DNA from 3 places in the Paenibacillus sp. FSL K6-1330 genome. Region 1 is predicted to be linked to each of the others. Evidence: riboswitches for the same ligand, from Rfam matches in the RefSeq annotation. Region 1 holds a riboswitch; each other region holds the start of a gene.
The links. A riboswitch is a leader RNA that binds a small molecule or an ion and turns the genes downstream of it on or off. The one in region 1 is predicted to bind ZMP and ZTP.

Region 2: another riboswitch for ZMP and ZTP. It lies ahead of purT (phosphoribosylglycinamide formyltransferase 2); the one in region 1 lies ahead of rpiB (ribose 5-phosphate isomerase B).
Region 3: another riboswitch for ZMP and ZTP. It lies ahead of NYE54_RS20660 (tetrahydrofolate dehydrogenase/cyclohydrolase catalytic domain-containing protein); the one in region 1 lies ahead of rpiB (ribose 5-phosphate isomerase B).

The regions. Positions count from the first base shown of each region.
Region 1 covers NZ_CP150269.1:6,898,634-6,909,600, forward strand. The annotation lists gene atpF (F0F1 ATP synthase subunit B) at 1-28, opposite strand, end outside; gene atpE (F0F1 ATP synthase subunit C) at 124-336, opposite strand; gene atpB (F0F1 ATP synthase subunit A) at 443-1,204, opposite strand; gene NYE54_RS31470 (ATP synthase subunit I) at 1,240-1,617, opposite strand; gene NYE54_RS31475 (AtpZ/AtpI family protein) at 1,614-1,844, opposite strand; gene wecB (UDP-N-acetylglucosamine 2-epimerase (non-hydrolyzing)) at 2,020-3,177, opposite strand; gene upp (uracil phosphoribosyltransferase) at 3,237-3,866, opposite strand; gene glyA (serine hydroxymethyltransferase) at 4,211-5,461, opposite strand; gene NYE54_RS31495 (TIGR01440 family protein) at 5,552-6,136, opposite strand; gene rpiB (ribose 5-phosphate isomerase B) at 6,221-6,685, opposite strand; ZMP/ZTP riboswitch at 6,800-6,881, opposite strand; gene NYE54_RS31505 (low molecular weight protein arginine phosphatase) at 6,972-7,559, opposite strand; gene NYE54_RS31510 (manganese efflux pump) at 7,614-8,177, opposite strand; gene NYE54_RS31515 (L-threonylcarbamoyladenylate synthase) at 8,259-9,425, opposite strand; gene spoIIR (stage II sporulation protein R) at 9,807-10,502, opposite strand; gene NYE54_RS31525 (FtsW/RodA/SpoVE family cell cycle protein) at 10,743-10,967, opposite strand, start outside.
Region 2 covers NZ_CP150269.1:4,405,050-4,416,016, reverse strand. The annotation lists gene dapA (4-hydroxy-tetrahydrodipicolinate synthase) at 151-1,026, opposite strand; gene NYE54_RS19810 (LysR family transcriptional regulator) at 1,138-2,013, shown strand; ZMP/ZTP riboswitch at 2,077-2,157, shown strand; gene purT (phosphoribosylglycinamide formyltransferase 2) at 2,239-3,399, shown strand; gene NYE54_RS19800 (MATE family efflux transporter) at 3,720-5,078, shown strand; gene NYE54_RS19795 (response regulator) at 5,278-6,912, shown strand; gene NYE54_RS19790 (sensor histidine kinase) at 7,012-8,748, shown strand; gene NYE54_RS19785 (substrate-binding domain-containing protein) at 8,741-9,742, shown strand; gene NYE54_RS19780 (galactose ABC transporter substrate-binding protein) at 9,915-10,967, shown strand.
Region 3 covers NZ_CP150269.1:4,584,120-4,595,086, forward strand. The annotation lists gene NYE54_RS20650 (sucrose-6-phosphate hydrolase) at 1-185, opposite strand, end outside; gene NYE54_RS20655 (LacI family DNA-binding transcriptional regulator) at 369-1,361, opposite strand; gene NYE54_RS20660 (tetrahydrofolate dehydrogenase/cyclohydrolase catalytic domain-containing protein) at 1,677-2,525, opposite strand; ZMP/ZTP riboswitch at 2,592-2,671, opposite strand; gene NYE54_RS20665 (YolD-like family protein) at 2,780-3,031, opposite strand; gene NYE54_RS20670 (hypothetical protein) at 2,997-3,356, opposite strand; gene NYE54_RS20675 (GTP-binding protein) at 3,506-4,714, opposite strand; gene NYE54_RS20680 (hypothetical protein) at 4,948-5,250, opposite strand; gene NYE54_RS20685 (DUF1801 domain-containing protein) at 5,498-5,836, shown strand; gene NYE54_RS20690 (metalloregulator ArsR/SmtB family transcription factor) at 5,861-6,178, shown strand; gene NYE54_RS20695 (SRPBCC domain-containing protein) at 6,212-6,718, shown strand; gene NYE54_RS20700 (helix-turn-helix domain-containing protein) at 7,015-7,434, opposite strand; gene hxlB (6-phospho-3-hexuloisomerase) at 7,515-8,078, opposite strand; gene hxlA (3-hexulose-6-phosphate synthase) at 8,085-8,717, opposite strand; gene NYE54_RS20715 (AAA family ATPase) at 9,103-9,648, shown strand; gene NYE54_RS20720 (ABC transporter substrate-binding protein) at 9,872-10,900, opposite strand.

The DNA.
Region 1 (10,967 bases):
TTACCATATTTTCCCATAGAATATTCATTGAGGTCACTCCTTTCCATCAACACGAAGTGCGGTGCCTAACAAAACGAAGGCGCGGATGGCATCGGCCCTCCCCGCCAAACCGTTGTATTGTTATTAAGAGAACATGATCAAGAACGCGATAACAGTAGCCGCCAAAGGAATAACCTCTACGATACCAACACCGATAAACATCGTTGTTTGCAATTGACCACGTGCTTCTGGTTGACGAGCGATAGACTCAACTGTTCTGCTTACGATCATACCGTTACCCAAACCTGCGCCAAGAGCGCCCAGACCTACTGCAATAGCTGCTGCCAAAAATTCCATTGTTAAATATCCTCCTTAAAATTGTTTCAAAATTGAAATTTGGTGAAACTATAGAAAATATCTCTTTCGAAAAACACCGCTGTTACGGCGGATTCGTCCGAGTTGATCAATGCTCTTCGTGAATCGTTGTTTGCGAGATGTATACCATGGTCAAAATCGTAAAGATAAACGCCTGCAATGCACCAATGAAGATACTGAAACCTTGCCATGCGGCCATAAATGGAATGCCCCAGAAGCCGGTTTTCAGAATCACCGTGATCAGTACCTCGCCGGCAAAAATGTTGGCATAAAGCCGGATTGCCAGAGCGATAGGTTTTGCCAGGTTCTCAATGATATTGAGTGGCAAGAAGATCGGGAACGGTTCGATGTAATGCTTCAGGTAATGCTTGCGATTCTGCTTCAAGCCCAGGTAGTTCATGAGCACGAACACAACGATCGCAAGACCGGCCGTAACGGAAATGTCCGCTGTTGGCGACTTCCACCACAATACGTGGGCGTAGTGGCCATGTTCAAGTCCGAGCGTAGCCAGAATTGGCTGACCAAAGACTTTGAAGTTCTCCGGCAAGTCGGTGATAATTGAGAACGGCAGGCCCAGCAAGTTCGCTACAAAGATGAACAGGATGAGAGTAAGCCCCAATGATATGTAAGCTTTCCCTTTCTTCAGATCCATCGCACTCGCTACGACGCCTTGCACAAATTCCACTACCCATTCCATGAAGTTTTGCAGTTTGGAAGGGTTTTCGACGGATAGATTACGTACAGCCAGTCGACATAATACGAACACCACCAAACAGGTGACGAACAGCATTAGTACCGCTGAAAGATCAATATTCAATCCGCCAAGTTTGATAATCGGTGAATCATGCATAAAATTGTTTTCACCCCTTTCCAAGTTAGCGCTGATCAATGATTGTTTCTCAAACTGAACACAATGCTGACAGGAATGGTCAACAATTGGGGTATGAACAGACCGGCAATTGCACCGCCGAGTGATACCTGCTCGAGTTTAGCGGCGAAGATAACAATCAGAAATCCGATGCACAATCTCGTAATAAAGCCGAAGTTGTACTTTTTCGGTTCCGGATCGACAGCCAATTGCGCCAGCTGCTGCACTTTCATGGAGAGGAAGCGTACATTAAACAATCCCGCCGCCATGCCCATGATCAACCCCATAAAAATCGGGCGAAATTCCGGATAGAGAGCCCATCCGAGAAACAAGGCAGACAATAAGAGTAATGATACTCTAAATACAGCGTTCACAATGGAAGTCAAATCATTCACGCCTGCGCCCCCAAAAACTTTTTAATGAGAAGAGCGATATTCAAAATCCCTACAAAGAGCCCCGAAAGCGTACCAATGGCAAGCCACACTCTGGGCCCGTCCAAATGATTCATGAGCCATCGCCCGGTAAAAAAACCGATGAGAATGTAAGCGGCAAGCAAACCGCCAGCCCCGCTAATGTATAGCGCTATCAACCAAGGGTTATCTTGACTTTTCGGATTTTTCATATGAACCTCTAATCCCAACTCATTTTACTGAATATTACAAGAGTTTGTCAATGAATCGATTTGATGGATTTACCGTGTAAAATCGGCGTTTTGAGCAGTCTAAATTGCACAAAACGCCGCGGTAACCGTACAGTTCAACTGTATGCTGTCTCCTTGCCCATCAGAATACGGTAAACTATACCTTTGTGAACATTCTGTGAAATTCTTCAGGACGCTCTTTTCGGATGCCGAAATGGTGCAAAATCGCATTGACAATTCGCTGTGAAGCTTGTCCATCACCATACGGATTAGCCGCTTTGCTCATCTTGTCGTAGAGCTCCTGATCAGTCAGAAGAACCTTAATCCGTTCATACACATTCTCCTCCTGGGTGCCTACCAGCTCCAGGGTACCGGCCTCAATGCCCTCCGGACGTTCGGTCGTATCCCGAAGCACCAGGGTCGGCACGCCGAATGACGGAGCTTCCTCTTGCATGCCGCCGGAATCCGTAATAATGAAATGCGTATGGGTGTAGATATTGTTCATATCCACAACATCCAGCGGATCAATCAGCTTGATGCGCGGGTGATCTCCCAGAATGCGATGAGCCGGCTCTTTAACGGCAGGGCTCGGATGTACAGGATATACGATGGCGATATCCTCAAATTCATCGGCAATGCGCTTTACCGCTTCAAATATTTGACGATGCGGCTCCCCTTGGGATTCGCGGCGATGTGCCGTCATCAGGATCAAGCGTTTGCCCTTCGCCCAGTCCAGAACCGGATGGGTATAACCTTCACGCACCGTGTACTGGAACACGTCCGTAGCCGTGTTACCCGTAACATAAATGCGGGATTCCGGCTTGTTCTCCTTGCGGAGATTCTCGGCGGACCAGTTCGTCGGCGCAAAGTGAAGATCAGCAAGCACACCGGTCAACTGACGGTTCATCTCCTCCGGATAAGGATTCAGCTTGTTCCATGTCCGCAGACCCGCCTCTACATGGCCAACCTGAATCTGCTGCAGAAAGGCTGCATAGCTGGCCAGGAACGTTGTCAGCGTATCGCCGTGCACCAGAACGATATCCGGTTTAGCCTCACGAAGAACAGGCTCAAGACCCTCCAGAACGCGCACGGTGATCTCGTTGAGCGTCTGACGGTCCTTCATGACATCCAAATCATAGTCGGGAACAATCTTGAACACATCCAGCACCTGATCCAGCATTTGCCGATGCTGCGCAGTAACACAAACGACCGATTCAATATGCTCGGGGTGACGTTGAAGCTCCAGAATAAGCGGCGCCATCTTGATTGCTTCGGGGCGGACCCCAAATATCGTCATCACTTTCACTTTTGACATGTTTGAAATACCCCTCTTTGCTTGTTTTCAAATATTCAAGACGTACGAATGACTGGCACTTATTTCGTGCCGTACAGCCGATCCCCTGCATCCCCAAGGCCCGGTACGATGTAGCCATGGTCGTTAAGGCCCTCATCGAGAGCAGCAACATAAATATCCACGTCCGGATGGGCATCATGGACAGCCTTCACACCTTCCGGTGCAGCCACGAGGTTCATCATCTTGATCTGGGTACAGCCGCGTTTCTTCAGCACGTCGATAGCAGCGATGGCGGATCCGCCCGTCGCGAGCATCGGATCAATGACGATCAATTCCCGTTCCGTAACGTCCGTTGGAAGCTTCGTATAATATTCAACAGGCTGAAGCGTTTCGGGGTCACGGAACAATCCGACATGCCCTACCTTTGCTGCAGGAAGCAGCTTGACAACTCCATCCAGCATGCCGAGACCGGCGCGCAGGATCGGAATCAAGCCGAGCATGCGGCCGGAAATGACTTTGCCTTGGGTTTCAGCTACCGGCGTCTGCACGGATATGGATTCAAGAGAAACCTCCCGCGTAATTTCATAAGCCATCAAAGTCGCGACTTCGTCTACCAATTCGCGAAAGTCTTTTGTGTTAGTCCGCATATCGCGGATAAATGTAAGTTTGTGTTGAATCAACGGGTGATCACAAATCACCAATTTTCCCATGTCTGGTCCCTCCGGTTTGAGTACAAATGTTATTTCAATATGGGCGTAAAATATTTGTGAGCTCCATAAATCCTGTCTATTATATCATTCCCTCTAGTCAATTGACACCTGCACGGGTCATGTTTTATTCCATGAGTTTTTGACCTTATAACTAAACCGGATCTCCTTCTGCCCTGAACCTAGGTTTTCCATTTTCGCCTATATTGATGCTAACCGCGAAGCTACCTGACTGGGAAAATGAGAGCATAGCAATCTGGCCAGAATGTTTATAGCTCCTAAAAGGACCCCACCTGCATCAGGCGGGGTCCTCTTATCATAGGCTTCTTCTTCGGAGGAGACTGTGATTAATATTTCATTTCAGCATAGAGAGGGTATTGATCTGTAAGCTCAGCCACCAAACGACCTGCGTTTTCAAGCGTTGCCTCGTCTTTCGGCTGCTTCAATGTCATGGCAATAATTTTCGCGATTTTCACCATCGCCTGCTCATCCATACCGCGGGAAGTAACCGCAGGGGTACCGATACGGATACCGCTCGTTACGAACGGGCTGGTTGGATCAAACGGGATGGCATTCTTGTTCACGGTAATCCCGATGGAGTCCAGAACTTTCTCCGCGTCTTTACCGGTGATGTCCAGATTGCGGGTATCCACCAGCATCAGGTGGTTATCGGTTCCGCCGGATACGATATTCAAGCCTTCCTCGATCAGAGTATCTGCCAGCACTTTCGCGTTCTTCACGACATTCTCTGCATACGTCTTGAAGGACGGATCCAATGCTTCGCCAAGCGCAACGGCCTTGGAAGCAATAACATGCATGAGCGGGCCGCCTTGGGAGCCGGGGAATACCGCTTTATCGATCGCTTGCGCCCAAGCCTTTTTGCACAGAATCATACCGCCGCGAGGTCCGCGAAGCGTCTTATGCGTCGTTGTCGTTACAAAATGGGCATGCGGAACCGGATTCGGATGAAGACCTGCCGCAACAAGACCGGCAATATGAGCCATATCAACCATGAACAACGCGCCAACGTCGTTCGCGATGGCAGCAAGCCGTTCAAAATCAATGATGCGAGGATAGGCACTTGCACCCGCTACGATCAGACGAGGGCGATGCTTGAATGCCGCTTTGCGAACTTCGTCGTAATCGATCAGGAACGTATCTTCTTGCACGCCGTAGGCAACAAAGTTGTACAGAAGGCCGGAAGCGTTAACCGGGCTTCCGTGAGTCAAATGACCGCCATGAGCCAGGTTCATGCCGAGCACGGTATCTCCAGGCTTCAGGGCTGCCAAATATACCGCCATGTTCGCTTGGGCACCGGAGTGCGGCTGAACGTTGGCATGCTCGGCTCCGAACAGTTCTTTGGCACGGTCACGGGCGATATCTTCCACGATATCCACACGCTCACAGCCACCGTAATAGCGTTTGCCAGGGTAGCCTTCCGCATATTTATTCGTCAGCACCGTCCCCATTGCTTCCATAACCGCTTCGCTAACAATATTCTCAGAGGCAATCAGCTCAATGTTGCTGCGCTGACGCTTCAGCTCCAAATCCATCGCTTCCAATACAGCCGGGTCACTCTTCCGCAAATGTTCCATCATGTTCATATCCTCCCATAATCAATCGTTATTTTTTCTTGCAAAGTCAATACTACAAGTTGTCATAATTAAAAAAGCGAGTTCTCATTTGAATCAATCGCATAGTGTGGAATCATCCCTCTGCTCGAACTGGTACACCGCGCGTTCTCCGCCAATCAGCTTCGGACGGGTATAAGCCGCGGTTACGCGCGCCTCGCCGATATAACGCTCGGTCGGTCTGAACGGAACCGCCACTCGCCGCAAATGCATGCCGATCAGCGTCTCGCCGATATCAACTCCGGCATGTGCTTCAATCGATTCCGCAAGACAAGGCTCCTTCATGCTGCGGTAAGCCGCGGAGGCCATCGACCCTCCCGCTCCCGGAATGGGAACAGCCGCCACTTCCGTCAAGCCCAGCCGCTCGAGCAGCTCGCGTTCCATGACAAGCGCACGGTTCAGATGCTCACAGCATTGATAAGCCACCGCGAAACCGAATTCCGCTTGAACCTCGGCAATGCCCTGAAGGAGCTGCTGCGCCGTTTCAAGAGCGCCGCCTGTGCCGATCCGGCGTCCGACCACTTCACTGGTGCTGGCTCCGATGACCAGCACTTTACCGGGTCCTAACACGGCCGCTTCGGCCAGTTCGCGGACCATACGCGCTGTCTGTTCGTTCAAGGAAACCTTGGAGATATCCGTCATGTCACAGTCCTCCCGATGATTTTTTTCACAGAAGATGCTTCAATCCCATATCACGATAGCCGCAGCCGTAAATTACGCGTTCACTTATCGCGACTCATTCTTCAGGTAACGCTCCTCGATGGCCTTGATCTTGTTCACACGGCCGATATGGCGCTCGCCATGACTGAAATCCGTTGTCAGCCATGCGCTGACGATTTCAGCAGCAAGTCCGGGACCGACGACACGCTCACCCAACGCAATCACGTTGCTGTCGTTATGCTCACGCGTCGCTTTGGCCGAGAACACATCATGTGTCAGCGCGCAGCGAATGCCCGGCACCTTATTGGCCGCAATGCTCATGCCGATCCCCGTACCGCAGATCAGAATGCCGCGATCCGCTTCACCCGAGACTACCTTCTCGCACACAGGAAGGGCATAATCGGGATAATCCACGGAATCGGAACAGCCGCAGCCCAGATCCTCCACCTCGTGTCCAAGACCCCGAATGACTTCCACGATCTCCTCTTTCAGACGAATGCCGGCATGATCCGTACCCAATGCAATTTTCATCTATGAAAAACCCCCTCGTATGTTCGCTTTTGCGTTTTAGCTTGTTTCATTATAACCCAAATCAGGCGCAAAAGACGAAAAAAGAGCAGTCGGCGCACGTATTGTGCTCCAAATGCTCTTTGCCCAGGCGACCGGCCGTATATTCCGATGCTCCATCGTGGTTTCATCCACTTCGTCGCCAGTTACACCGGATCATTGTTTTTCAACTCCATCTTAAAGCAATACCATGTGAAAGGCAAGTGGCTTTTTAGCCCAATGGTAGGCTTCATATCGTTCAAAGCAAGGCTTAGTTATGCCGATCCGCCTCCAGCTTGTCCAAGAGACGGAACAACGCCGTCCGAATCTCTGCAGCCGTCGCTTCATATTCCTCCCGCGAGCCTCCAAAAGGATCGGAGATATCGAAGCTCGGAATGCGCTGGCGCAGCTCGATCAGACGCTCCCGGTCACGGTCGCTGACGTCGCGGCCCAGCGATCTGGCCAGCTCAAGCGCCGCATACAGACTATCCTGCTCCCGCAGATCATCCAGCACCTGTCGGTCATCCTCAACAAACTCTTTCAGCGTATGCATCTTGTCTGCGGCGTGCGGGAACTGCCTTATAGCATACTGCTTATGCGACTGGGTCAACGTCAGGATCAAATCTGACCACTCCACCAGATTCGCAGTCAACGGTTTGGACACCAAGCGTTCTTGGATATCCTGGTCTCGTAGTATGGACTCCGCATGATGGGACACCGGCATTCCATCCACGGCCGAGACACCGGCGGACTTCGTTTCCAGCGGGATGCCCCGTTGTTTGGCAAGCTTGCGCAGCATGCCTTCAGCCATTGGACTGCGGCAGGTATTTCCCGTGCAGACAAACAGTATATTTTTCACGGTCCCGTTCCTCCCGTTAGTAGGTTCTTTGGGGTTATTGTAACAAATATAACGTCAAAAGATAAACATGACACCAAATATAACCAAAATGAGCCCGCCCAGCATTTCACCGTACTCCCCCAGTTTATTGCTTACCTGACGGCCAAGCAGCAAACCGAGAATGGACAGCAAACCGCCCACGATCCCGAAGGAGATCACGATCAACAGTACATCATCCACAAACATCCCGAGTGAAACGCCTACCGAGAAGGAATCGATGCTGACGCTAAGTGAAAACAGCAGCATGCCTAAAAATGCGGTAGGATGTATTCGCTGTCCTTCTCCGCCCCGCCAGGCGTTATACATCATATGCCCGCCGAGAAGAAGCAGCAGTCCGCCGGCCGCAAGTCCTGTGACGTGACCCAGTAACATGCCTACATAGCGGCCGGCAAATAAGCCCAGCAGCGGCATCAACATATGAAACAACGCGATCATGAAGCTGATGCCCAACATATGGCCTAAGCGCATACCGCTTCTCATTCCGACTCCGACTCCAAGCGAAAATGCGTCTAGCCCGAGTGCAACCGCCATCAGCAGAATCGCCGCAAGCTGTCCCGATTGGACAGACGCCTCCAGCATGCCCATTCCCCCAAGTCCCATGGTCTTGTACACCATATGCGGACAAGGGGTAAATGATGCCAAAAGTGTTCATTCAGCAGCTCAATTCACATCGATGATGTGGTGTCCCGCGGCCTTCAACAGCCGGTTCATGACGGCTGCCCCGAGACCTTGCTCCGGGCACGCTTCGGCCAGAATGAAGGTCGCGCCTTCGTCATCGAATCGGCGCAGGCCGGCGTACAGCCGGCGGGCCGCTTCCTCCGGCGCGGCCAGGCTGCCGAGCGAGACGACAACGTCCGCGTGGTAGTGACCGATGTGCTCGTCGAATGACAGCACGCCGGTCACCTCCCCGCGCCGGGCGGCCGCCTCAAGCTCGGCCGCGATGCGTGCCGACACGGCAATGGCACGCGGGCCCTGCACCACGCACATCGCACCCTTCGGTGCGTAGTGCGTGTACTTCATGCCCGGCGATCGCGGCGTCGGGCTCTCCGCCTCCCCGGCGGCGCGATGCAGCGCCGGGTCCATGCGCACGCTTGCCGCAACCGTGGCAAGCTGCTCCGCCGTGACGCCGCCCGGGCGGAGCACCGTGACGGCCCCGTCTTCGCCGACTTGCACCACCGTCGACTCGACGCCCACCCCGGCCGGGCCGCCGTCGAGGACGCCGTCGATCGCTCCCGCCAGATCCTCCAGGACATGGCTGGCCAGCGTCGGGCTTGGCCGACCGGAACGGTTCGCGCTCGGCGCAGCCAGTGGACGCCCGGCGGCGCTGATCAAAGCCAGCGCCACATTGTGATCCGGCATCCGTACGGCAACGGTATCGAGGCCTGCCGTCACGCGAGGGGAGACAGCACCTGGTTTAACGGGCAGTACCAGCGATAGCGGCCCAGGCCAGAACATTGCCATCAGCGCCCGTTCCGTCTCATTTACATGAAGGACCAAACCGTCAAGCTGAGCTAGCTCTGAAATATGCACAATCAATGGATTGTCCGACGGCCGGCCTTTCGCGGCAAAGACGCGCTCGACCGCTTCTGTATTGCCGGCGTCCGCGCCAAGCCCGTAGACCGTTTCCGTCGGAAAGGCCACCGTTCCGCCGAGCTCAAGCACCTGCCCCGCTTCCCCAAGCGCCTGCTTTGCCTCATTCTCCAAACTTAAGCTCTCCCTAGAGAGCGAGTTCGAGACGTGCCACACTTGGGTTGATTTTGCACCAACCTGGCGGAAGCCGTTATCCCGCTGCTGGTTAGGTTCCATGCCGTTCCCGTTCTGTTCCATTCCTATCCCAAACTTTCTGTATATGAAATATATAAACTCCCGTGCGAGTTTTGCCTATGCCCCAAAATAAAAAGCGCTTTTCGTTCTTCAGTCCCGGGCCGGTTCTCATTCAAACCAGTCGCGCCAAAGAGAAAGCACTCTTCTAGAGGTTGTTCAAAAAGTCCGCTTTTGATCACGAAGCGAATCAGGAAGCAGCTCGGCATCGAATCTTGAATTCAGCCGGGCCTTCCGGTGCTCACGTACCCAAAACGTACGCTCCGCTCCTCACTCCCTAGCTTCATCCAACCTTCTCGGTGCTGAAAATCCGACTTTTTGAACTCGCACTTCTACTTCAAAGTTTATCATACCGGGTCAGGATTGAAAATCAGCTTACTCATAATCCTAGAACAAGCTTACCACCCAGTTCCAAATGCCACGGAACATATCCCACAAGAAGAAGCGGACCTCCGGTTCGCTATCGCCTGCGTTCTTCGGAGCTTCCTCTTGGGAAGTTTCGCCAGCCTCAGCAGAAACCGTTTGGATACCTGTGTCAACAGGCTGCGCCGCCGCATCCCCGCTGCCACCATCGATGAAACAAAGCGGCGGGAACAGGACACACCACCAGTTCTGCCCTTGACCTTCTCCTAAAGAAATCCGCAGCGCATCGTAATCGCCGGCCGGATACACCGTGCCCCCGTATAACTTCGTCGGGAACGGCACGACGCCAAGCTCTACGGTGTAATTGTACGTAATTCCCCTTTTCTTCAACTCTTCACCCACCAATTGGCGGATTTCCGGAAGATGCTGCCGGGTTAATTCTTTGGCGTCTTCCAGGCTTTGCGGGTTCTCCAGCTGCAGGACCCAGAGCTGCATTTGCTCAACGACCGAATCACGGATCTCTCGTTTGACCAGCTGATCGGACGGGCTATCGGAATTCGCCAGAATGCGAAGTCGTATCGATTCCTCGGGGATCGGACCGCCAACAACAGAAGCATCAATCTGCTGTCCTTCCCAAGCCATAATGACCATAAACATACAGGATAAGAGCACAACCATTTTCTTCACGATAATACGGAGGGTTTCACTATAATTTTTCATCTTGCCAGCCGCCTCTCTATGAACATCTCTATGATGCTATCAGTATGTCCGCCGGACAAAGATATAAACGTAGAATCTAGCAATTTGATATAAAAATCATAGATTGATGCAGCACGAACCAAAAAAGATGCGACTCCCACGGGAATCGCATCTTCGCCAAGATCGGTTATTCAGTTCATCTAATTGCCGTGCCCCACACTTTTCCGCTGGAGATAGGGCAATTATTGAGCTTCCCGCAAGTTACGCCTGCTTCGAAGCGGCCGGGCGATAGGCATGCGGATCCGGCATATCTTCCTCCACTTCCTGTCCATGCAGCTTCACGCTCATGGCGACACCCAGACTGGCCATACTGATCACAAGGGAAGTTCCCCCGTAACTGATGAAGGGCAGCGTGATCCCGGTCAGCGGCATTAAGCCGATAAACATGCCGATGTTCTCGAAGATCTGATATAAGAACATCGCCAC
Region 2 (10,967 bases), 2.5 Mb from region 1:
ACATGTCATAGACGTGAAAGAAATAGAGCGGGGCTTTTAGAGGAAGATGACGTACGCAGTTCAAGAATGACAAGGCAGCAAGAATGACAAGGCAGTGAGAATGCCTTGCCATTCCAAGGAGAAATCGATGACATTAACGAGCCGGTTGTATCAGATTTTCATTGCATGATCTAATGAGAGCTTAAGCTCATCCGTAATGGGTCCCATAGGCAGTCGAAGGGTGTCCGATGAGATGATACCCTGCTTGGCAAGCAACCATTTTAGCGGAGCGGGATTGGATTCTTCAAACAGCTTACGAATGTAGGGAAGCAGGTCTTCGAATTCCATTTCGGATCGTGAATAATCTCCTTGGGCAGCTAATTGAAACACCCGAATGAAAACCTCGGTATTCACATTGGCCGACGCCAATATTCCACCAGAGGCTCCATGAACCAGCATTTCATGAAAGAGGACATCGTTGCCACATAGAACGGGCTTCGTATCGTAATGGGATAAGCTTCTCATGAGCTCCGTACTTTCAGTGCTGTCTTTCATCCCGATCACGCCGGGGATCTCCATGATTCTTCTTATGACATCAACCGGTAACCGGATTCCAGTACGCGATGGAACTTCGTACAGAATTACCGGGATCCCGACCTCGGCCACCCTTCGAAAATGCTGCAGAATGCCATCGATCGAAGGGTGACTGTAATACGGCGTGACGACCAATACCGCATCAGCACCGATATGGCCTGCCAGTTCCGTTCGCTTTATGCTGGATACCGTATCGTTGGTACCTGTACCAATGATGAGCGGTAATAGCCGTCCGCCCAAACTCCCCCGCGTTTGCTCCACAACCTGCACGACTTCCTCCCAAGCTACGGTCGGCGCTTCACCGGTCGTTCCGTTGATGACCAATCCCTGAATATCGTAGGATAACAAACTCTTCAAATAATGATGATAAGAAGGAAGATCCAGTTCGTAATCCTGTAAAAAGGGAGTGATCACAGGAATAAAAATGCCATGCAGTTCTTGCTGACTCAACATAACCTTTCCTCCAATTCATGAGTGATGGCTATACTTTAACATGGGAATTAAGATCGGAGTTAACTATAATAATAGATAATTACTATCAGTATTATTGATAAGGAGATAGCGATGGAACTCATCTACCTGCAAACCTTCAGGGAGGTTGCGATTCGCCAGAGTTTTACGAAAGCCGCGAATGAGTTGGGTTATGCTCAATCCAGCGTAACCACCCAGATTCAGAAGCTGGAGAAGGAATATGGCGTCAAGCTGTTTGAACGTTATGGCAGAGGCTTGCGCCTGACGAAGTCCGGCGAGGAGCTGTTTGAGTATGCCGTTCAAATGCTGGATCTGTTCCAGCAGTCGAAGGAAAAGCTGACCAAGCAAGGCGGAGGCACCTTATCGATCGGAACGATAGACTCGCTGGCCGCTTATTTTCTTCCGTCCGTCATTCACCAGCTGAAACAAAGGCATGAAGATCTTGTCATCCGCTTACAACCGGATCGTGAAGATAGCATTATCAGTAAGGTGAGAGAGGGCGAGTATGATCTCGGTCTTATTTTGGATAGAAAACCAGAGGACTCCTCCTTGAATTGGATCGCCATTCGGGAAGAGCCCCTTCTGCTGATTGCCCATCCGAATCATCCGCTTCTTGTTAAACCTGTTATAGAGCTAGAACACCTGGCTGATGCCGAATGGATTATGCCCGAGGATAGTTGTAATTACCGCATGATGTTGGAAAAGGTGCTGCGTGCTAGCGGAGTTCCAATGCGAATAGGCCTGGAATTGGGCAATCCGGAGGCAATCAAGAGATATGTGATGTCCGGTACGGGCATCTCATTATTGCCGAAGATGGTAGCAGAGGAGGAAATCAAACGTGGTGAGCTTGCGATTCTTCCCTTTGCGCATTCCGACATTCGACTGGACATTCAGTTGGTTATTCACCCCAAGAAGTGGTTTTCCCAATCGCTGAAGGATGCGATCGATATGCTGAAGTCTAAATCCTAATGTCGCCTTATGGTGATATTGCAATTAACGGGAAGATTCAGTATGATTTAAATAACAATGTATAGGTTTATGTGTGACTGGCGCAGCATGGGGGACCATGAGGGAGCACATAGATGACGACGGCCGTACGCCTGGGCAGAGGTAAGGGAAGCTTATTTCCCTTACCTCTTTATTATTTTCTGATTCTATAAGTCTCTGAAACTACGAAAAGGGGATAAAACAACGATGTTAAAAACGAAGAAAATACTGCTGCTAGGTTCGGGAGAACTGGGAAAAGAAGTCGTGATTGAAGCACAGAGACTGGGTGTGGAAACCATAGCCGTCGATCGTTATGCCGACGCTCCTGCCATGCATGTTGCCGATCATAGCCATGTCATCGATATGCTGGATGGGGAGAAACTGCGCGCAATCATTGAGCAGGAGAAGCCGGACCTGATCGTACCTGAGATCGAGGCGCTGGCTACCTCGGAACTGGTTAAGCTGGAGGAAGAGGGGTACCGGGTTATTCCTACTGCCAGAGCTGCAAAGCTTACGATGGACCGAGAAGGGATTCGCCGGTTAGCTTCAGAGGAGTTAGGGCTGCCTACTGCGGGCTATCGATTTGCCGATACTTATGAGGAGTTTAAACAGGCTGTTCTGGACATGGGGTTTCCATGTGTAATTAAACCTCTGATGAGCTCCTCAGGTAAAGGCCAGAGCGTATGCCGCTGCGAAGGAGATATCGAGTCCTGCTGGAACATCGCCATGGAGGGCGGCCGTGTGCAGAACGGAAGAGTGATCATTGAGGAATTCATTATATTCCAGTCGGAGATCACGCTTCTGACCGTTCGTTCCGTCAATGGAACAAGCTTCTGTGCGCCAATCGGACATATTCAGGAGAGCGGGGACTATATCGAATCCTGGCAGCCACACAATATGTCGGAAGAGCAAATCGAGGAAGCTAAATATATTGCAAGGAAGATCACCGATGAGCTTGGCGGTTATGGATTGTTTGGGGTTGAATTGTTCCTGACTGAGGATAAAGTGTATTTTAGCGAGGTGTCTCCGCGACCGCATGATACCGGGTTGGTTACACTGGTCACGCAAAATTTATCTGAATTCGCGCTTCACGTCCGTGCCATTCTTGGGTTTCCGATCCCGGAGATCGAATTGATAACGCCGGGAGCCAGCCGTCCGCTAAAAGCGGCGAGAGAGCTGGAGAATTATACAGTTACCGGCGCCGAGCAAGCACTGGCTGTTCCGAATACGCAGCTGCGCATTTTTGGGAAACCGGTGACCAAGATCGGAAGACGGATCGCAGTTGCGTTGTCAACCGCCGGCACAGTGGAGGAAGCCCGTTCGCGTGCGAAGCTGGCTTTGGATAAGCTTGCTGTTGAAGAAGCATAAATCATCGGGATTCCATTGATATAGCTCATTATATTATGTTGAAAAGGTCAACCGGAATAACCGGTTGGCCTCTTCTGTTATGGAAAGATCATGGATCAAAATCGGCTACGAACGGTTCAAATGCTGATAACTTGTTCTTGTTTCGGTTTTGATGATAAATATGCAGAAATTTATGTTCTTTCATGATAAGATACACAAGAATACAAACGACCTTCACCCATTATAATGTTCTTAATGCGATGCTCTATAGGCATATTTAAAGCATTATAATATCAAATAAATATATAGAGGAACGTTTATGACGGCATAGGAGAATCTACATGAGAGACATGACGCAAGGAAGTCCGATCAAGCTGATTATCATGTTTACGATCCCGCTTTTGATCGGAAATATTTTTCAACAATTTTATAATATGGCGGATACCCTGATCGTGGGGCGTACTATTGGTGTAAACGCACTTGCGGCTGTTGGCTCGACGGGCAGTATTTTGTTTTTTGTCATTGGCTTTGCCCAAGGCTTGACGGCAGGTTTGTCCATCATAACGGCGCAGCGCTTTGGCGCCAAGGATATCGCGGGCGTCCGCAAAAGCGTGGGAACAAGTATATGGATTAGTCTTGTATTCACGGTTTTCCTCACCATTGTGAGTGTCATATTCACGAGGCCCGTCCTCGTCATGATGAACACGCCGGCAGAAATTTTGGATGATGCTTATTCGTATTTAATCGTTATTAACTGGGGTGTTGGCGCAGCCGTTCTGTTCAACTTGCTGGCTAACCTGCTCAGAGCACTTGGGGACAGCCGGACGCCGCTTCTCTTCTTGGTGGTCGCAAGCATTCTGAACATCGTACTTGATCTGTTATTTATTCTCGTATTCAAGATGGGAGTAGCCGGAGCGGGGCTTGCCACGGTGGTATCGCAGCTGTTCTCCTGCCTGCTCTGCTTATTATACATTCACAAAAAAGTTCCGCTTCTGCAGTTCAAGAATGCCGATTGGTCCATCGATTGGACATTTATACGCCAGCATATGTGGGTCGGTTTCCCGATGGGCTTCCAAGCCTCCATTATTGCGATCGGAGCCATCATCTTACAGATTACGCTTAACGGTCTTGGGGCAACGGCCGTAGCCGCATATACGGCAGCTCAGAAGATTGACATGCTTGCTACGCAGCCCATGAGTTCCTTTGGCATTACGATGGCGACTTTTGCTGCCCAGAATTTTGGGGCAAATCGCATTGACCGGATCAAGCTTGGGGTTAAACAGTGTATCTGGGTCTCGGGATCATTCAGCATCGCCGTGGGCTTGCTGGTTATATTCGCGGGTCCTGCAGCCGTCAGCCTCTTCGTCGGTCAAGGACAAGAAGAATTGCTGTCCCTTAGCAGGCTGTATTTCTTATCGAACGGCAGCACCTATTTGCTTCTGTCGCTGTTGTTCATCTACCGCTTCACGCTGCAGGGGCTGGGACAGAGCTTTATCCCAACCGTAGCCGGCATTATGGAACTGATTATGCGGGTATTGGCAGCCATCTTCCTGACCGCGCAGATTGGGTTCCTCGGCGCAAGCCTGGCAAATCCGCTGGCTTGGCTCGGAGCCGTCATTCCGCTCGGTATTGCCTATTACTTGAGCATTAAAAGATTAAGCGCGCCTGCTAAACCCGTCTCCGTACCTGTTCAGGCGTAAGGATTTTTACACAATTGAAATCAGAACGAATCATGACTTAATGAACAGAAATCATTCTGTTGTTCAAGAGCCATGCATTCGTTCTTTTTTTTGCTTCATCAAGCTTGAAAAAAGATGCATTCCAAATTTGGATGCGCCGGGGTAAGATCACATTAGATGCTTTTAACTAATTTGACAGATTAGAACAGGAGAGGTTGCCTTGTATAAAGTGCTGTTAGTGGACGATGAAGCTGATGTTAGGGAGGGACTCGTGCAGGAAATCCAGTGGGGAGCCTGCGGATTTACGATCGAGGGAACGGCGGAGAACGGGAGAGAGGCCATGGAGCTTGCGGAGCGATTGGAGCCGGATGTCGTCATTACCGATATCAGTATGCCGTTTCAGGATGGGCTCCAGCTGGCCTCGTGGCTCAGAGAGTTTCAGCCGCTGTGCAAAATCGTGATCTTAACCGGATATGATGAATTTGATTATGCCCGTCAAGCGATTACGCTCAGCGTGGACGAGTATTTGCTGAAGCCATTCTCTGCCGAAAGCTTCACGGAGCTATTGGGGAAGATCAAAGACAAGATCGATATGGAGGTTACGGAGCGTGAGGATGTGCGCCAGTTGAAGGAGCATTACCGCACGAGCCTGCCTTTGCTTCGGGAATCGTTTCTTGCGTCTCTGCTCACCCGGAAATTGCCCCGCTCGATCATTGAGGAGAAGACTCGAAATTACGGTTTGTCTTTAAATGGGGGGAGTTACCTGGCTGCCGTTATGGCATTATATCCCGCTTCTGTAGATAAGGAGCATACGTCCTCAACTTCCCTTCGCCATTCGGGAGACTTGGATTTAATGCTGCATGCCATGCTGAACATTGCTAAGGAGCTTCTGGATCCCGAATTTCTTGTAAGCGTATTCATATATCAGGACAGCATTGTGCTGTTGATTACGAATGACGAGAGCGAAAACGAAGCGTGGTATAGCGAGCTGCAGGTGACACTTGACCGCTTGTTAAAAAGCATTCTTCATTATTTGAAGCTCCCGGTTACGATTGGAGTGGGCTCTATGGTGCGGAATCTGTCCGACCTTAAGTATTCCTATCAGGATGCGCTGCTGGCGCTCGACTACCGGTTGATTCTTGGTGCCGAGAAAGTCATCTTCATTGATGATGTTGAGCGCCCGAGACCGGAGGGAGTTCGTCTGGATGAATTAAAGGAGCAAGCGCTGAACCGCAGTCTAAAACTCGGAACGGAAGAGGAATTAACTGAAGCAATCTCGCACATATTTGATGAACTCATGGGTGCCTCCTGTACCATTCAGGACGTTCAGGTATACCTTTTGGAGGTTGTAACGGCTATATTGAGATCGGCTCAAGAATCCGGAATTGAGATCGAGGCGTTGTTCGGCGCAGGGTCTCAGCTGCATGCGGAGATCTTCAAGTTTTCCGGATTGCAGGAGGCTAAAGCCTGGCTTCAGGACGTCTGTTTGACTATACGCAAACATATCGCCAGCTCCAGGCAGCATGCGTACAAAGACATCGTGGAGAAGGCACTCCATTATACCCGGGAGCATTACGGTGACTCGGAGCTATCGCTGCAGAAGCTGTGCGTACAGCTTCATATCAGTACAGGCTATTTTAGCGCTGTGTTCAAAAGAGAAGTCAAAATGACCTACGTGCAGTATTTGATGCAGCTTCGGATGGAAACGGCCAAAGAGCTTCTTCGATCATCGGAACTTAAAGCGTTCGAAATCGCGGAGCGTGTCGGATTTGCAGATCCGAATTATTTCAGCTTCTGCTTCAAGAAGCAGGTCGGTATCTCACCCAAGGAATACCGGACACAAGCGAGGGGGTAGAACTCGGTGAAAATCACGTATGCTAAGCGGGACTCGTTTAAACCAACCATTCAGCGGTGGGTTAGGCGATTTCGCGCACACAGCATTCAATCGATCATCATGTGGTCCTTCTCGGCATTTATTCTGCTTATCGTGATCGTGGTAGCTGTTCTGTTGTTCAATAAATTCTCGCGATCGGCGGAGCAAAGCGTGTTTTTGAATGCCCAGCAAATCGTGGATCAGGTCAGCTATAATCTCGAGGATTATGTGGACGGGATGGCACAGCTGTATCGGGCCATTGAGGAAAATATGCTCGCGGACGGGCAATGGGACGATGAGCAGGTGACTCAACAGCTGAACACCATCATGCGAAGTCGGGATGACATCGTCTCCATCGCTTTATTTAATGAACAGGGCGATATGCTGAGGAACCACCCGGCCATGCCGGTTAAGCCCAGCGCCCGGGTGACGGAGCAGAGCTGGTTTCACTCGGCCATGAGAGTCTCCGACCATCTGAGCTTCTCGCTGCCGCATGTGCAGAATTTGTACGACCATACATTTAAATGGGTGGTCACGATGAGCAAAGGAATTACAGTTGTTCATAACGGAGAGCCGACGTATGTCATTCTGCTGGTGGATATCAACTTCAAGAAAATCGATGAGCTGAGCAGCCGCATTAGCCTGGGTAAGCGGGGGTATGCGTACATCATCGATGAAGGAGCGGGAAACATTGTGTATCATCCCCAGCAGCAGTTAATTTACATGGGGCTTCGGAATGAGAGCGTAGAACGGGCACTTACTTCTTCGGACAGTTACATTGATGAATCGGATGGAGTCAAGCGGCTGAATACGGTGAAGTCGGTCGTTAATATCGGATGGAAAATCGTTGGGGTTTCCTATTTGGATGAAATCATGACAACAAGAGAAGAGGTCAATCGCTATCTGGTTCAGGTTGTGGCGATTGTTCTGGTGCTTGCCATCGTGGTCTCCCTAATTCTCTCGGCTATGCTGACCCGCCCGATCCGCCGGATGGGCAGAACGATGAAGGCGGTGGAACGGGGCGATTTCAACGTGGAGCTCCCGATGCAGGGGCCGCTGGAAGTGGTACAGTTGTCCAGCCGCTTCAATCTAATGCTGGATAAGATCAGGCAGCTCATGAAGCAGATTGTGAAGGAGCAGGAATCGAAGCGTAGATACGAGCTGGAAGCTTTGCAGGCTCAGATCAACCCGCATTTTTTATATAACACCTTGAATTCGGTGGTCCGCATGGTCGGCATGAGCAAGAAGGAGGAGGTCATTACGATGATTACTTCCTTGTCGAAGCTGTTTCGTTTGAGCTTGAGTAAAGGGAAGACATCGATAAGTGTCCGTGAGGAGTTGGAACATGCAAGGCATTATTTGACCATCCAACAGATGAGATATAAACAGAAATTCGATTTTATGATCGAAGCGGATGAAGCAGCGCAGTCTTGTTACACGTTAAAGCTGGTGCTTCAGCCCTTAATTGAGAATGCCATCGTACATGGCATCGAGTATATGGTGGATCATGGACATATTCACATAACGGCAGCTATCAAAGGCGACCTATTGGAGATGACGGTGAAGGACAATGGAGTCGGGATGTCTCCCGCGATGGTTGAAAGGATATTAGAGGTTGAAGCGCTGCATCATAATCCGGCTCCATTTATCAATACGGCAGGCTCCGGCGTGGCCGTTCGAAATGTTCATGACCGTATCCAATTGTATTATGGGCATCGTTACGGTCTGGAATTTGAGAGCGAGCTCGAGGTGGGCACTACCGTTCGCATACGGATTCCGGTCATTCACGACATAGGGGAGGGGCGGGAGAATGATTAGAATTCATCATGTGGTACGTATACCGGTTGTATCCAAGGCCTTACTCGTCGTGCTTATCCTAACCTCGTTCCTATTAACATCGTGTTCATCAGGCGCAACCATGGATGAGAATGAAACCGAACTCCGGCATATTGCCCTCGTGGCTCCCATACACGCCGAAGAGCAGGGGGATGCCATTCGATTAGGTGCCGAGGCGGCTGCCAAGGAAAACGGATTGGTGCTCGATTATATCCCGCTGGAGCCAAGTGACGATGAAGCGGAGCAACTGCAAGCTGCATTGAAGGTGCTGGAGAAAGGTTCCTCCGCGATTTTGATTGATCCGGCATCCGAAGCCGTACTGCAGAAATTAGGGGATCAGGCATCAGCGGCTGATGTCCCCGTCATTGCTTTGAATGATGAGCGAATGACCACAGGTGTCCTGTCCGCCATTGCAATCAATAATGAGGTGGCCGGACGCAAGGCGGGTGAGCAGCTGGCTGACTTACTTGAAGGTCGGGGTGTTATCGCCATACTTCGATCCGACAGGGAGGATCCCGACCTAATGGCCCGCGAAGTGGGCGCCAAAAGTGTACTGTCGGAAATGAGCGGGATTCAAATCGCGGACGGAGCTGCGTGCGGCAAACGTGAAGATGCATGCTGGCAGGCAGCCAAGCAGCTGCTGGACCGGGAATCGGTCGACGGGATTCTGGCACTTGATATTCAGGCTTCCTTGGGAGCGGCCAAAGAAGTCGCGAGAAGGAAAGTTCAGGGGAAGATCAAGATTGTCACCTTCGGAAGTGATCTGGAGCAGCTTCAGCTTCTGCAGGATGGCATCCTTCATAAGCTCGTTGTGCAGAACGGGTTCAGCACGGGTTATCTGGGAGTAGAACAGGCCGTGAAGGTCTTAGATGGTTCGAAATATGACAAGCCGATTGTGCTTGAGACCAAGGTAATTGATGCCGACAACATGTTCTGGATGGATAATCAGAAGGTGCTATTTCCATTTGTGAAGTAAAGAAGATGCGATGCTTAGAAGTAAAGTGATGAGAATTTTGCTAGAAAGCATGAGGATTTTGAATTCGAATGTCAGGAGCATTGCGGCATAATGGCGGTAGACAGTGAGATATGGCATATAAATGCCGTACCCGTCACTGAAAATTCGAATGAAACAAGGGAGGTCAACCCAGGTGAAGAAAAAATGGCTGATAATCCTTATGGCCGGCATGATGCTGACCACGGCGGCATGCAATAATGGCGGGAGCAGTTCAACCGGCAGCGATAGCAAGGGAAGTGAAGCGGCGGGTGGCAGCACCCCTCAAGTCGGGGTGGCGATTTATAAGTTTGACGACACGTTCATGACAGGCGTTCGGAATGCGATGTCCGATGCAGCGAATGGCGTAGCCAAACTGGATATCGTGGATAGCCAAAATGCGCAGCCAACTCAAAATGAGAAAATCGATCTGTTTATTTCAAAGAAATACAGCTCCATGATTATCAACCCGGTGGATCGGACGGCGGCCGGTGTCATTATCGATAAGGCTAAAACTGCGAATACACCAGTGGTCTTCTTGAATCGGGAGCCGATCGCGGAAGACATGAACAAATGGGATAAGGTGTATTACGTAGGGGCGAAAGCGGAGGAATCCGGAACGATTTCGGGTCAGCTTATTGTCGATTATTGGAAGGCCAATCCGAAGGCGGACAAGAACGGGGATGGCAAGCTGCAGTATGTATTGCTGCAGGGTGAGCCGGGGCATCAGGATGCCGAGCTGCGAACCAAGTTCTCCGTTCAGGCGATTCAAGATGCGGGGATCGAAGTCGAAGCGCTAGCGGTGGATACCGCCATGTGGGACCGCGTGAAAGGACAGGAAAAGATGCAAGCCTTCCTTGCATCCCATGGCGACAAGATTGAAGCGGTTCTGGCCAACAATGACGATATGGCGCTCGGCGCTATTGAGGCATTGAAAGCAGCGGGTTACTTCAGCGGCGACAAATATATGCCGGTCGTGGGCGTAGATGCGACAGCTCCGGCTATTCAGGCGCTGGAAGATGGCACGCTTCTCGGCACCGTGCTTAATGATGCCAAGAGCCAGGGCAAAGCTTCTGTAGCGATTGCCGCAGCACTATCCAAAGGGGAAACGCCGAACAAGGACAACACCGGATTTGATATTACCGACGGCAAATACGTATGGATCGCTTACAAAAAAATAACGAAGGACAATATCGCCGACGCGAAATAA
Region 3 (10,967 bases), 2.3 Mb from region 1:
CATTGATAAAACAAGTGGTATTCCCCGTTATAATAAGAAAATCCGTTGGGGTCATTCAGCAAGCCCATGATGGGCTGTATGTGAAACCTCTGCCTCCATTCGCTTCGTTTCGCTTGCTCCTTCAAGGAGGCAATCTCTTCGGGAGAGGCCTGATCCAGGCGTCGGTATCTCGGTTCTCTGTCCATGTCTCTTCTCCTTGTAAATAGGCTTTCTCAAAAAAAACCAAACTGATCATGCTATGCGTGAACATCAGCCTAACTCATTTATAACGGAACCGGTTCCATTTAGGGTTAAAAATAATGAACTCAGCTCCAATACCAAGCAAAAGCAGTATTGGAACCGGTTCCGTTTTTTTCAGTATAAAATACCTAATTTAGATTGTCAACGCTTTCCCGATGAATCATATCGCAATTCATGACCGTCAGGAAATCCACAGGCTCGTCGTTGACCAGCTTTATGATATGCTGAGCGGCGAGGTGGCCCGCTTGGGAATATCCATATTTAACCGTTGTCAATCCGGGATGAATTACTTCGGTAACGTCGTATCCGCCAAATCCGGTAACGGAGAGTTCGTTGGGGATCTGGATGCCCTTCATATGAGCCGCTTTCATAACGCCTAACGCGATGTTGTCGGTAGCGCAGACCATTGCAGTTGGCAGCGTTCGGTTCAACTCAAAAATGGACAATGCGGTCTTTACACCATCCGACATCTTAAACCCACTCTCATAGAGAACCGCCTCAACCTCGTCATACTCGCTTAACGCCTTCAGAAACCCTTCCTTCCGCTGAACTCCGACAGCAACGTCTTTTTCCGTCACGCCGATATAAGATATATGACGGTGTCCCATGGACAGCACATATCGGCCCATGTCATAACCTGCGGCATAGTCGTTATATATCATGCTGTGGACATCCTTATGCTGTTGTCCGAGCAGGATGACGGGGATGCCGATCTCTTTAATCGCGGCAAGATGCGTTTCCGTCACCTGAGTAGCGAATAAAATAATGCCAGATATTTTTTGTCTGGCGAGATCATACAGCGCTTCAATCTCCCTGGATAAGTCCTGGCTTGCATTAATAATGAGAAGCTGATAACCGTGTTTCCTTAATTCTTCATCCATGCCGGCAACGGTCTGCGATGCTGAGAATGAATCCAGACGCGGCACAATGGTGCCGATCATGCTGGTTTTTTTCGCTTTCAAGCTCTGTGCGAACGAATTCGGAATATAACCGGTTTCCTGAATGACCAGCTCTATCTTACGGCGTGTTGCATTACTGACAGAACCTCCGTTTAAGAAACGGGAGACCGTGCTTTTGGCAACTCCGGCTTTTTTGGCAATATCTGCAATCGTGTTCTTCATTCGGTGCTCCCGGGAGCCGCTTGCGGCGCTGCAACGAACAGATTATCCTCCACAGCTCCTTGCTCCGCAGCACAACTGGAAATGAGTTGTTTGTGCATGAATCTCTCCCCTTCGATTTTGCTTTTTCCTAACTATACCATGACGTCCAGGGATCCGTGAAATGCAGACTCCACCCCGAGCCTTTGATGGGCAATACTTTTCTGCGTTCCAGATTCTAGCGAGGAACGAAGCGATTCAAAGGGGGATTCTCCATGCAAATCCCCTTTCGGGACGCGCAAATGGACCGTGCCTTATCCCGTTATTACATGGTTACTGTTAACCTTGCACGGTTCGCTCAGCCGATTCGACGGTATGCTTCAGCAATGTAGCAATCGTAACGGGGCCAACACCGGCAGGTACTGGTGTAATTGCGGATGCCAACTTCGCGCAGGCATCGTAATCGCAGTCGCCGATATTGCCTGGATTATAGCCGGCATCCAATACGACGGCTCCCGGCTTGATCCAGTCCCCTTGAATGAAATTAGGCTTGCCTACGGCCGCAACCACGATATCTCCCTGGGACACAATCTCCCCAAGGTTCTTCGTTCTCGAGTGGCAGATCGTAACGGTAGCATTGCGATTAAGCAGCATCATCGATACCGGCTTACCCAGAATCGGACTGCGTCCGACCACCACGGCATGCTTCCCTTCGATCGGCAGATCATAATAATCCATAATCGCAATAATCGCAGCAGGCGTACAAGACGGATTATCGGCAAAACCAAACGCATTCTGCGAGAAACCGAGCGTGGTTACTCCATCCACGTCTTTTTTAATGTCAATGGCATCAAAGGCTGCCCGTTCATCGATATGATGCGGTACCGGATGCTGCAGCAGAATACCGTGGACATTCGGATCCTCGTTCAGCTCTTGAATCGCAGCAATCAGCTCCTCGGTCGTTGTCGATGTCTCCAGCACTACTTTCTTGGATATGATGCCAAGCCGCTCGCAAGCATTTCCCTTCATCCGCACATAGGTCGCCGAAGCAGGATCATCGCCAACCAGAATCGTTGCCAGACAAGGCGTTACCCCCTGCAACTTCAATTCCTGTACCTTTACAGCCAGCTTGGCCTTGATATCGTCGGATACCTTTTTTCCATCTAAAATTACGGGTTCCTTACTCATGCTAATCCGCTCCTTCGCCATTGTATTAAAAAACATAAAGAGGCAAGGCGACTTCATCGTCTCCTTACCTCTTGCCCAGGCGTACGGCATATGATCCTATGTGCTCCCTCTTGGTACCCCAAGCTACGCCAGTAACACATAGATAACTTTTTTTAATATACCACGACTTTGGACATCGCGCTACCGGGTATGAAGCCGACCGCTTTAAATCACAATCTCTTTGATTCATTTACGGGAAGCACACATGATTCTGATTAGTCTCTCGGATAATTCACTTCCATAATGTCCATAAAAGGAACCTTCGTTATAACACCATTCTGTTTCATATGTACCTTCCCTGTTCGGGAGTCCATTTGATCGATTTGCCCGCGGACCGCCTCTTCCCTTCCCCAGACCGTCAGCACGATAACCGATTCCTCCTGGTAAGCTTCCGTAAGCTGATTTCCGAGTTCTTCCAGTACAAACTCATCTCTAGTGGGTCTCTTTGGAACCTTTGCTTTTGCCATTACCTTGTCCTCCTGATTGATGTTGCTCATGCGTCAGCATTACATTCTGAAATACGATAAAGCTATCATCGAAACATGAATTGGGAATCTTCTTCCTATTCTTCCTATTATACAACAAATACAAAGCAGGTGCTCTGGACTTGATAGTTATAAGTTCTGGACAGATAAATAGATTGACCACATCATTAAATGATTTTTTAAAATCCGGTCCTTCTGAAGGGCGCTTTCTAAACAGGGTAATAACTTTTCCTGCAATTGAGTTTTTAAATGATGAATTTCCGCATATTCCCCTGCTTCTTTCGTATTCTTCTTTTGAACTTTCCATGACAAAAATCCCCTTAAGTAAACTGTAGCGCTCTTCTTCAGCACTGTCTACGCAAAGGGGATTATATTCTAGATTACCTATAAAGCCCTCAAGTGGCTCCTTATCCATTCGTAATTATTACGATTAATTTCAATCAAAAAAATATAACCTTACAGTGATAGCTCTTCGATGGCCATCCAGGGCAGCGGATTGTTAAACGTCGACCAATCCAGCTGCATTTCCTGATCGCTCAACAGACAATCGTCCAGCTCCTGCTCGATTTGTGACTGTTCCATCCCAATCCCGATCATCACGAGCTCGGTCATCCGATCCCCCCAGACGGCATCCCATTTTCGCTGCACATCCGGCTCACTCTGAATCAGCTCCTGCTGTTCCTGCTCGGTTAAAGCAGCCACCCAATATCCAGCTGGCCCGAACTGAATCGAAGGACCCGCTTGACTTAGACTTGCCGCAACATCCTCAAGCACTGCCAGCCAAGCGATCCCTTTCGCGCGTACGACCTCTTCCGGCCAATAACTCATGAATGCTGCCAGCCGTTCCGGATGAAACGGTCTTCTTCTCCGATAAACAAAAGAGCTGATGCCGTATTCATCCGTTTCCGGTACATGCTCTTCCTTCTGAAGCTCCTGAATCCAGCCGGGGGACTGACTGGCTTTCTCAAAATCGAATAAACCGGTATTCAGAATTTCTGCAGGAGCGACTTGTCCTTTTACAGTGCGTATGATTTTGGCGCTTGGCTGAAGCTTACGAAGGATGCCTTCAACCTTGGCCAATTCGTCTTCGCTTACCAGATCACATTTGTTCAACAGCAGCACATCGCACGTCTCAACCTGGTCGATCAACAGATCCACCACTTCCCGCGTATCCTCTTCGCCCAGCGCTTCCTTCCGATCGAGCAGGCTTTGGCCCGAAGAGAAGTCTTTCCAGAATCGGTTCGCGTCTACAACCGTCACCATGCAATCCAGCCGTGCTAGGTCGGACAGCTGTACACCGGATACCTCATCTGGATAAACAAAGGTCTGCGCAACAGGCACGGGCTCGCTAATACCCGTCGATTCAATCAGGATATAGTCAAAACGGTTTTCTTGTGCCAGCTTCTGAACTTCCTGCACCAAGTCTTCCCGGAGGGTGCAGCAGATGCAGCCATTGGACATTTCGACCAGCTTCTCATCCGTTCGGGACAAGCTCCCTTCCCCTCGAACCAAATCCGCATCAATATTCACTTCGCTCATGTCGTTCACAATGACCGCTACCTTCAATCCATCACGATTATGAAGCACATGATTCAGCACGGTCGTTTTGCCTGATCCGAGGTAACCGCTGAGTACGGTAACTGGAATCTTATTGTTGTTATTCATCTACTGAACTTCCTCCATTCCTTAATCGTAATAATTACGATTTATACGGTATGATATTATATCTCCTTCAGCGAATTGTCAATCCTTCCGTGCAGAAAATGATCCGGCCAGCAAAATAAACCTCCGGCACTTAGGTACCGGAGGTTTATTTCCTCACCATTTAACTTATCTTGGTAGCCCATTTTCTTATGGTCAAGTGTCACTAATCGTTTGTATACATAATATGAATTATCTCAAGACGAAAAGGAGAAATTCGATGAATCAACAAAACTATAACCTTCAAGAAACTCAACAAAGAGAACCTCAGCCTTATCATCATGGTCATGGGCATGGTCATGGGCATGGTCACGGTCATGAGCATCACCCCCATTTTCATCCATATAGTTTTCCATCAGGCCATCATATGATCCATCATCATCACCATCACCACTATCACCATCACTATCAAATGAGGAGAGAAGAAGAGTAGTATTAAAAATTAATAACGAAAAACGCAAGGCGAGAAGATCTACGCCACGGTTGCATGTCGCGTTCATGCAGCCGTGCGTGTCATTCTCGCCTTTTCTATGCTTACATCGTATCACGGTAAAACTGTCATGTGGTGCTCATCATACGGTTAAACTACTCTCGAATTTTGCTCACTTTATTGTCAAATTACGTTCAGTTACTAACCCTTTGAGGAAAGGCAAGATTCATTTCCGAATATTCCTTTACAAGAATATTCTCATCATGGTATATTGTAACCAATCGTTGGTTAATATTCACAAATAAGGAGGGCAAGATATGAGCCAAGAAGTAATTTCGTTCATCGAAAACCTTAGTCTGCCTTGGCAAGTAGACGTCAGTAACAAGCTTCGACTCATGGTCCATGAAGCAATTCCGGAGGTAGAAGAAAAGATTCAGTACAAAAAACCACATTTTCTAAAGAACGGACAATATGCAGCTGTGATTTCACCATCAAAAGATGCAATCGCCTTTATGATCATGAACACAACAAATCTAGAAGTCCCCAAAAATTTCGATGGTCCACCCGAACGAAAATGGCTTAAAATTCGAGAAGATGATACTCCAGACTATGAGCTGCTAGCAGAACTTTTAGTTCAAGCATCGAGTTCGTTGTAATAACAAGATCGGGGGTAAGGTCATATGAAACAGACAACTTTGAACGCACTAGCCGAACCTAACCGATTGCAGATAGTCGAACTATTACGAGACGGTCCCTTAACTGTCAGTCAGGTTGCTGATCGCCTTAAAATCCGGCAGCCGCAGACTTCCAAACATTTAAAGATATTGCATGAAGCAGGATTGGTAGAAGTTCAGGCAGAGGCTAATCGACGGATATATAGACTACGACCTGAACCGCTACAAGAGATGGACGAATGGTTGGAATCGTTCCGCGGTATTTGGGAACAGCGCTTAGATCAACTTGAGGATTATTTAGACAAATTACAAAAGAAAGGGTAGCAGCCGCAACCTTTCATATTAGGAGGAATTCAAATGACCGAGCAAAGCAAAAGTGGCTTACTTCTAACCCGTGTTTTCAATGCCCCTCGAGAACTGATTTTTAAAGTTTGGACGGATCCAGAACACTTCGGTAAATGGTGGGGTCCTCAAGGGTTTTCACTAGATGTTATTAGAATGGATGTACGTCCAGGTGGTATGTTCTTAGGTTGTCAGAAGTCGCCAGATGGTACCCAAGCCATGTGGGGTAAATTTGTATATCAAGAAGTCATAGTTCCTGAAAAACTGGTATTCATCCAATCATTCTCTGATGAAGAAGGTAACACTATACGTGCACCTTTTAACGCAAGCTGGCCACTTGAAATTATTAATATTATCACACTTGAAGAAGCCGATGGAAAAACAACGCTAACAATGCAGGGTGGCCCTGTCAACGCAACTGCAGAAGAACAAGCAGCATTTGATGAAATGGCTCCAATGGTGAAACAAGGATTTGGCGGTACTTTTGATCAACTCGCTGAATATCTTAAAAGCCAGCAATAATTACATTGACCAAGGAAGCGCGAAAACAGCGGCGGCGAACCTATTTGTTCGCCGCTTTTTAATTCTTCAGAGCTCAGCGTCATCTTGCTCGAAAACCCCCTTAAGTTTAAGGGGGTTTTCCATACTATCAGCGCCTTAATTATTTTTCAACGAATCGTGCTGTCACCAGATCCTGCCGAAAAAACAACAAGTTTCCTTGTAAAAATAACCCGGGCAAATGTATGAATCCGCTGATTACAGCTCGATGCATTTGTGACGACCGCGTTGCCCGGGCATTCGTATACATTTTCGTGAAATTACAGCTTCTGGGCAACTGCTTGTTCCGTTGCCTGTTCATCGTCTTTATCCTCAGGCTTCTCACCGTCTTTCCAGATGACCTGTTCGCCGTAATCTTTTCCCCAATCGTACATCAATTTCAAGATCGGCATAAGACTCTCCCCGTAGGGCGTGAGCGAATATTCGACCCGAGGCGGAACCTCGGGGTAAACTACACGATGGACCAGTTGATCTTCCTCCAATTCGCGGAGCTGATTGGTCAGCATTTTTTGCGTGATATGAGGAATCATTCGATTTAGCTCACCGAAGCGTTTAACGCCCTCTAAACCAAGATGCCATAGGATGATCAGCTTCCATTTGCCGCCGATAACCGCCAGGGTTAACTCTTTATGGCAGTTTATTTCCTTCAGATTGATTCGCTGTTTGACTTCACTTGCCATAATGCATCACCCCTTCTTCCCTACAGTATACAACGGTCGCGGTTATATCAACAAAGTGGAAAATATCACATGACAGCACCCTACTCCAAATTGGCATGCAGGCCAAACATTTGGTCCGAGTGGAGCTCACTCTTCTCCATCAATCTCAGGATGACCGCATCCAGCACGATCAGCATCGTCTGTTCAAATAAAGAGGCCATCGGTTGAACAGTGACGAGTGTATCTTGATTCTGATCCTTGGTGCTTCCGGGGAGCTGAACGATCGCATCGGAAAGCTCTCCGATACGCGATTCGGGCTTCACCGTTACGACTGCTATGGCTGATCCGATATCCTTGGCTTTCTGAGCCATCGCCACCAAGCTCTGCGTTTCGCCGGAGCCTGAACCGATAAATAGTAAATCCCGCGCGCCGATGGCCGGGGTTACCGTATCGCCGACGATATGCACCTTATATCCCATCTGCATTAACCGCATCGCAAATGCTCGGATCATCAGACCGGATCTGCCGCCCCCTGCCAAGAAAATAGCATCGGATTGCTCGATCCGTTCAATTAATTCCTCGACCTGGACAGCATCAACCTGCTGTATGGATTCCGCGATTTCCTTGGCAACGACGGCTGCTTGTTGAAATATCTTTTGACTCATTCTGATTTAAGCCTGCTTCACAAGTTGGTTCATTTGAGCCGCTGCAACCTTCTTGTCCGTTTGGCTTGTAATTCCGCCGCCGACGATGACGAGATCGGGATTCGCCTGGATCACCTCAGGGAGCGTCTCGATTTTGATTCCTCCCGCAACGGCAGTCTTCGCATGTTTAACGACACGTTTGATCGCCGCCAATTCCTCGAATGAGTTTTTACCTTCCGCCTGGTGATCGTAGCCGGAATGCACGCAAATGTAATCGACGCCGAAAGCATCAATCTCCCGTGCTCTTCCTTCAATGTCCTTTACGTTGATCATATCCACCATGACCTGCTTGCCTTGCTTGAGGGCTTCCGCCACCGCGCCTCTGATCGTGGAATCGTCGGATACGCCAAGCACCGTAATGATATCCGCGCCCGCTTCGGATGCCTTCATGACCTCATAACCGCCCGCATCCATAATTTTTAGATCGGCCAGCACGCGCAGATGCGGGAAAGCCTCTTTAATCGCTTTTACGGCATGAAGCCCTTCGTTAATGACAACCGGCGTGCCGATCTCCACGATATCGATAAACTCGGCGACTTCAGCCACCACTTGTTTTGCTTCCGGAATATTCACCAAATCCAATGCCAATTGAAGTTCCATATTGTCAATCTCTCCTTATGAGTGTATTGGTTAATAACTACACAATTATTGTAGAGTAGACAGTTTACTTTACGGAAGTACGTACTTATAAGTGAGATACTTACGTGGAAGTAAGTAATATGGAGGGACAAGGGTTAGTTGCTTCATTTTTTTCTGTTATGCATGCTGTCTCAATGCGGCTGGTAAAAAACAATTAAGCCTGTTTGTTCACTTTCGACTGACATCCGGCTGTGGTTTAATATAATTGTCAGGCCGGACAAAATGATCGGAAAGGAGGCTGAACGAATTGATTCAGAATATGGAGGTGGCATCCGCATAAGCGGGTGTCACGTTTAGGGGAGCCCTATATAGGGCTCCCCTTCATTTGAAAACTGGAGGAAACGCGATGTCATATTTAGGTCAACCAGCCGTTATCGTCGTCACTGGCGTCATGGCCTCTGGTAAGTCGACGGTAGCCCAGCTGCTAGCGGAGAAGTTTGAACGCGGGGTCCATTTGCGAGGGGACTCGTTTCGGAAAATGATAGTCAGGGGCAGAGAAGAAATGCTTCCGGATGCTTCGCTAGAGGCGGAGAGGCAGCTCGCATTACGGTATCAGCTATCCGCCTCCGCTGCCAGAACCTATGCTGAAGCCGGTTTTCATGTCGTTCTGCAGGACGTCATTCTCGGCCCGGCGCTGCACCAAATAACCGAAATGCTAAACGACCTTCCTGTCTTCGTTGTTGTACTGAACCCATCCGAGAATGCCATTAGCGCACGCGAGCAGATACGTGACAAAAAAGGCTACGGGGTATGGACCATCTACGAGCTGAACCGGCGGTTGACTATCGAAACGCCAAGGATCGGCCTGTGGCTGGATACCTCCGATTTATCTCCTGAAGAAACGGTTGAAGAGATTTGGAAGCGGATGTGGGACGAGGGGCAGATCCGTTAAAATAAACCCGGTATCATTCATGACAAGGCTTCCTGGTAAAAAACAATTAAGCCTGTTTATTCACTTCATTCCCGCCGTCAGCCATGGTTTAATATAGATGTCCGGCTGGACCAAATGATCGGAAAGGAGGCTGAACGAATTGATTCAGAATATGGAGGTGGCATCTGCGTAAGCGGATGCCACGTTAAGGGGAGCCCCGTATAGGGCTCCCCTTCATTTCATTTTACTCATAGATCACGGCTTTGATCTCGTCGCTATCGATATTGTTTTTGTCGTACCAGTAGAATCCCGTATCGATCTGCGGTTCAACCTTCTCCCCTTTGATGGCTGCCACAGCGGCTTTTACCGTCTCGTATCCGATGCCTACCGGATTTTGCGTGATGGCTCCCGCCATTGTCCCGTTCTTGATTGCGTCAATCTGTGCTTTTCCGGAATCGAATCCGACCACGATGATCTGACCTTCCTTTTTCATCTCCGTTACTGCGTTAATGACGCCAACCGCAGAACCTTCATTCGCCCCGAATATCCCTTTCAAATCCGGATGCGCCTGCATCATCGCCTTGGCCAGGTCTGTCGATTTCAGGTGATCCCCGCCTCCATATTGAATGTCAACAATCTCGATATTCGGATACTTCTCTTCGATCTGCTTCTTAAAACCGTCGCGGCGGCTAACCCCCGTTACGCTGGTCTGGTCATGGACCACCATGGCGATTTTGCCTTCATTTCCGATGAGCTCCGCCATTTTGTCTGCCGCAAGCGCGGATGCAGCCATATTGTCCGTCGATGCCGTCGTGACCGGAATGTCGCTTTCCACGCCCGAATCGAAGGCGATGACAGGGATGTTGTTTTCCTGGGCTTTTTTCAGATAAGGTATGGAGGCCTGGCTATCCAATGCGGCAAAGCCGATCGCGCTTGGTTTCTTGTCGAGTGCTGCCTGCAGCATTTCGATCTGCTTATCCACCTGGGATTCCGTCTCCGGTCCTTCAAAGGTAATCCGTACGCCAAGCTCTTCCCCTGCCTGCTCGGCACCCGCTTTTACCGCCTGCCAGAATTGGTGCTGAAAGCCTTTGGAAATGATCGGGATGTAGATTTCTCCTTCGGCTGCAGAACTGGAACCTGAACCCGATCCGCCCTCGCTTGGACTGTCGGTTCCTCCGGCAGCGTTATTGCCCGTTGAACCGCAAGCCGCCAGCATACTTGCAGTTAGCATGAGAATCAGAGCCAATACGGATAGCTTTTTCATAATCTTCATCTCCCCTTGTTTATCAAAATAGTACATCTATAGAACTTCCATCCATGGAAGCTTCTAACCCGTTAAC